Regions from separate parts of the Nocardioides sp. YJ-D4 genome, predicted to be linked through region 2. Evidence: riboswitches for the same ligand, from Rfam matches in the RefSeq annotation. Region 2 holds a riboswitch; the other holds the start of a gene.
The links. Region 2 has a riboswitch for S-adenosylmethionine ahead of ACW14X_RS22680 (aminotransferase class V-fold PLP-dependent enzyme). Riboswitches for the same ligand answer to the same signal wherever they lie in the genome.
Positions count from the first base shown of each region.

Region 1: linked by a shared signal. The riboswitch ahead of thrC (threonine synthase) and the one ahead of ACW14X_RS22680 (aminotransferase class V-fold PLP-dependent enzyme) in region 2 are both predicted to bind S-adenosylmethionine.

Region 1 covers NZ_CM132932.1:3,909,226-3,911,670, forward strand. Annotated here, with positions in the region: gene ACW14X_RS18725 (isochorismatase family protein) at 1-188, shown strand, start outside; gene ACW14X_RS18730 (GlxA family transcriptional regulator) at 185-1,096, shown strand; SAM riboswitch class I at 1,192-1,331, shown strand; gene thrC (threonine synthase) at 1,343-2,445, shown strand, end outside.
Region 2 covers NZ_CM132932.1:4,733,697-4,736,141, forward strand. Annotated here, with positions in the region: gene ACW14X_RS22675 (transglycosylase domain-containing protein) at 1-1,035, shown strand, start outside; SAM riboswitch class IV at 1,110-1,223, shown strand; gene ACW14X_RS22680 (aminotransferase class V-fold PLP-dependent enzyme) at 1,267-2,445, shown strand, end outside.

The DNA.
Region 1 (2,445 bases), 820 kb from region 2:
CCACGGCGCGGGTCGGCTCCGACCTCGGCTATCGGGTCACCTATGTCGCCGATGCCGTCACCACCGAGCCGCTGGGCGGGCTCTCGGCCGAGGAGGTCGTCGAGCGTACGAAGCTCGTGCTCAGCGGCCGGTTCGCGACGATCGCGACCATCGATGATCTGGAGGCTGTGGCAGCATCTGCGGCATGACCGCGGTCGTGTTCGTGCTGCTGCCCGGCGTACATCTGCTCGATCTCGCCGGGCCGGCACAGGCGTTCCACACCGCGGGCAACCTCGGACACCCCTACGACCTCGCGTACGTCGCGGGTGCCGAGCCGGGGGAGGTTCTCTCCGCACAGGGTCTGCCGCTGACGGCCACCGCGGAATGGCCCGATCTCGACCCCGGTGACCTGCTCGTCGTGCCGGGCTGGCGGGCGGCGTACGACCTCGTCGCCGGCCCCCGGCTCAGCCGTGAGGCCGCCGAGCGGCTGCGCGCCCATCATGCGGCCGGGGGCGAGGTGGCCAGCGTCTGTGCCGGCGCCGACGCCCTCGGGCAGGCGGGCCTCCTCGACGGACGTCGCTGCACCACTCATCACGATCTCCAGGACGCGCTGTCACGGCGCTATCCGAAGGCCCGGGTGGTGCGCGACGTGCTCTTCACCAGTGATGACCGGATCGTGACGTCAGCAGGCATCGCCAGCGGCATCGATCTGAGCCTGCACCTGCTCGCGGTGCGCCACGGACCGGCGCTGGCGGCTCGCGTGGCCCGCGACATGGTCGTCTACGCGCGACGCAACGGGGACCAGCCGCAGGAGAGCGTCCTGCTGCGCCACCGGAACCATCTCGACGACACCGTCCACCACGTGCAGGACGTCATCGACGCCCGGTTCGCCGAGCCGCTCCCGCTCTCCGCTCTGGCGGACGGTGCGGGGGTGAGCGAACGCACCCTGACCCGCGCCTTCGTCGCGGCGACCGGTCTGACTCCGCTCCGCTATCAGCAGGCTCTCCGTCGTGAACGGGCCGACCATCTGCTGGCCGCGGGCACCACGATGGAGTCGGCCGCTCGAGCGGTCGGTTTCGACGACGCCCGGATGCTGCGCCGCCTCCGAGCCCGCTGACCGAAGACCCCGTCGGCGTCCAGATGGTGGACACTTGGTCCGCGGAGTGGAACCCGGGTGTGTTTCAGGCAAGTTGCCTGCCGTACGATCGGTATCGCTCATCGAGAGGGACTGAGGGAACGGCCCAGTGAAGTCCCGGCAACCGACCACGAGCCTCCTCCCGGCCATCGGGTAGGGCGTGGAGCAGGTGCTAATTCCGGCCCGGCGCGAGAGACGTGATCGGGGAAGATGAGGAGGAGGTTTCTCATGAGCGCTGCGACCACGGAGACGAAGGGCCTGCGCGAGGGCGCTTTCGGCAACGCCTCGGCGCTGTCGTGCCGGGAGTGTGGGCACCAGATCGAGCTCGGACCGCATTACGCCTGTCCGGAGTGTTTCGGGCCACTGGAGGTGGCCTATGACTTCCCGGCCGTGACCCGCGAGGAGATCGAGGCCGGACCCCGCAACATCTGGCGCTACAAGGCCCTGCTGCCGGTGCCCGACGACATCGAGCAGAGCCCCAACACCGAGCCCGGCTTCACCCGGCTGCTGGACGCGAAGAACCTCGCGCGTGAGCTCGGCATCGAGAAGATCTGGGTGAAGGACGACTCGACCAACCCGACCAACTCCTTCAAGGACCGCGTGGTCGCCTGTGCTCTGAGCGCCGCCCGCGAGCTCGACGCCAAGGTCTTCGCCTGCCCCTCGACCGGCAACCTGGCGAACGCCGTCGCTGCCGCCGGCGCCCGCGCCGGGATCCCCACCGCCGTCTTCATCCCCAGCAACCTCGAGCAGCCCAAGCAGGTCAACTCCGCCGTCTTCACCGACAACCTGATCGCCGTCGACGGCAACTACGACGACGTCAACAAGCTCGCGCAGGAGATCGCCGCGGAGGAGGACGGCTGGGCGTTCGTGAACGTCAACGTACGTCCCTTCTACGCCGAGGGCTCCAAGACGCTCGGCTTCGAGATCGCCGAGCAGCTCGGCTGGCGCCTGCCCGACCAGATCGTCATCCCGGTGGCCTCCGGATCCCAGCTGACCAAGGTCGACAAGGCCTTCAAGGAGCTGATCAAGCTCGGTCTGGTCGAGGAGAAGCCCTACCGGATCTTCGGCGCCCAGGCCACCGGCTGCAACCCGGTCGCGACCGCGTTCAAGGCCGGCGTCGACGCCATCCGCCCGGTCAAGCCCGACACGATCGCCAAGTCGCTCGCCATCGGCAACCCGGCCGACGGCATCTACGTCCTCGACGCCACCCGCTCCTCCGGCGGTGCTGTCGAGGAGGTCACCGACGACGAGATCCGCGCCGCGATCGTGCTCCTGGCCCGCACCGAGGGCATCTTCACCGAGACCGCCGGTGGCACCACGCTCGCGGTCAC
Region 2 (2,445 bases):
GCCTTCGCCACGGCGGCGGCGATCGCGAAGGGCTACTCGCTGAACTCGACGTGGGCCGGTGACTCGCCGTTCACGACCTACGCCGGCTCCGAGGTCGTCAACGAGGGTGAGCAGGCCGGGATCGCGGACGGGATGGACTACGGCCAGCACATCACCATGCTCAAGGCGATGGAGCAGTCGGTGAACACGGCCTACATCGACATGACCGAGTCGATGGGTGGCCCCGAGGAGGGCCGCAAGGCGATCTACGACACCGCGGTGGCCGCGGGGGTCGCCCCGGCGAAGGCGGACCCGAAGTTCCCGGGGATCCCCAGCACCACCACCGACTTCGACCACCAGACCGACGACCGGATCGCCCTCGGCCGCGCCAACGTCAGCCCGATCAACATGGCCAACGCCTACGCCACGATCGCCAACGGCGGCTACCGCCACGACGTACACGTGGTGAAGAAGGTCCGCGACCGCGCCGGCAACGTCCTCTACAGCTGGAACGGCCGGAAGAACGCCCGGCACGCGATCTCCGAGGACATCGCCGCCGATGTGACGTACGCGATGCAGGGTGTGGTGCAGAGCGGCTCGGGCCAGAAGGCCCAGAGCATCGGCCGCCCGGTGGCCGGCAAGACCGGCACCGGCACCTGCACCAGCGCGCAGTACGTCTGCTCGTCGTGGTTCGTCGGGTTCACCCCGCAGATCGCCACCGCCGTGCGCTACTCGCGCGGCAACGGCGAGGGCAAGCTCGACGGCGGCTGGATGCCGTCCTACTTCGGTGCCGACTATCCCACCGAGACCTGGGCGGCCATCATGGTGAAGGCCATGGAGGGCAAGGAGGTCGAGAACTTCCCCGAGCCCGTCTACGTCGACGGCCAGGATCCCGAGACCGGGCACGAGGAGGAGCTGATCGCTCCGCCCGCTCCGCCGGAGGAGGAGGACGACGGCGAGGAGTGTGACCCGGTCTCGGAGTTCTTCGGCACCTGCGAGGGTGACGGCGAGGGCGGCTGGGGAGGCGGCGGCAACCCCTGGGAAGGTCGTCCGTGATGTGAGATCGGTGTCCACTGATCGAGACGTCGGGTTGGTGGGCTGACGCGGTCTCGGGCACGATCTTCGGCGAAGGTCACGACTGCCAGCGCGAAGCCCCGGCTTGCTGGCGGGCAACCCTCCCACGCGGTGGGGTGCTCCGGGTGACGACCAGGCCCTCGCCGAGGTGGCGCGGGCAAGCGCGTGCTTCGCCGGGCAGCCCTGGGGAGCCATGACCCGAAGGGTGCCCCCATGTCCCTGCTTCCGCTCGTCGGCTCGAACACGCAGGTCCCGCTGCTGGACGGAACGACCACGACGTACGCCAACCTGGATGTCGCCGCCTCGGCGCCGGCACTGCAGAGCGTGGCCGACCGGGTGGCCGAGGTCCTGCCCTGGTACGCCTCGGTCCACCGCGGCGCCGGCTACCTGTCCCAGGTCTCGACCGCCCTCTACGAGGAGTCGCGCGCGACCATCGGCGCCTATGTCGGCGCCCGCGAGGACGACGTCACCGTCATCACCCGCAACACCACCGACTCGGTGAACCTGCTGGCCGGCTGCGTACCCGGCCGGGTGCTCGTCCTCGACATCGAGCACCACGCCAACCTGCTCCCGTGGCGCCGCGTCGAGGCCGGCGTCACCGTGGTCGCCGCCCGGGACACCCTCGCCGGCACCATCGACGCCCTCGCCGGTGAGCTGGCCCGGGACAGCTTCGCCCTGGTCGCAATCACCGGCGCCTCCAACGTCACCGGCGAGGCGCTGCCGGTCGCCGAGATCGTCACCCTTGCCCACGCTCACGGCGCGCGGGTCCTCGTCGACGGCGCCCAGCTGCTCGCCCACCGCCACTTCTCGCTCGCCGCCACCGGCGCCGACTACGTCGTCCTCTCCGGCCACAAGCTCTACGCGCCCTACGGCGCCGGCGCCCTGGTCGGGCGCCGCGACTGGCTCGACGTCGGCACCCCCTATCTCGCCGGGGGAGGGGCCGTCGACGACGTCACTCACGCGTCGGAGGTCGAGCTTGTCGAGACCACCTGGCAGCCCGCCCCCGCACGCCACGAGGGCGGGTCGCCCAACGTCATCGGCGCCGCCGCTCTGGCCGCTGCCTGTACGACTCTCGGCGGCCTCGAGCCCGCCGAGCTGGACCGCCACGAGGCGTCACTGAGGGGGCGTCTCGTGGCCGGCCTGTCCGCACTGGAGGGTGTCGACGTCCTGCGCTTGTGGCCCGATTCCGAGGAGCCGGTCGGGGTCGTCACATTCACGGTCGACGGCATCGAGCCCGGCCGGGTCGCGGCGTACCTCTCCGCCGAGCACGGCCTCGGCGTACGCGACGGCCGCTTCTGCGCCCAGCCGCTCCTCAAGCGCCTCGGGCTCACCGGCGGCGCGGTCCGCGCGAGCATCGGGATCGGCACCTCGGTCGCCGAGGTGGACCGGCTC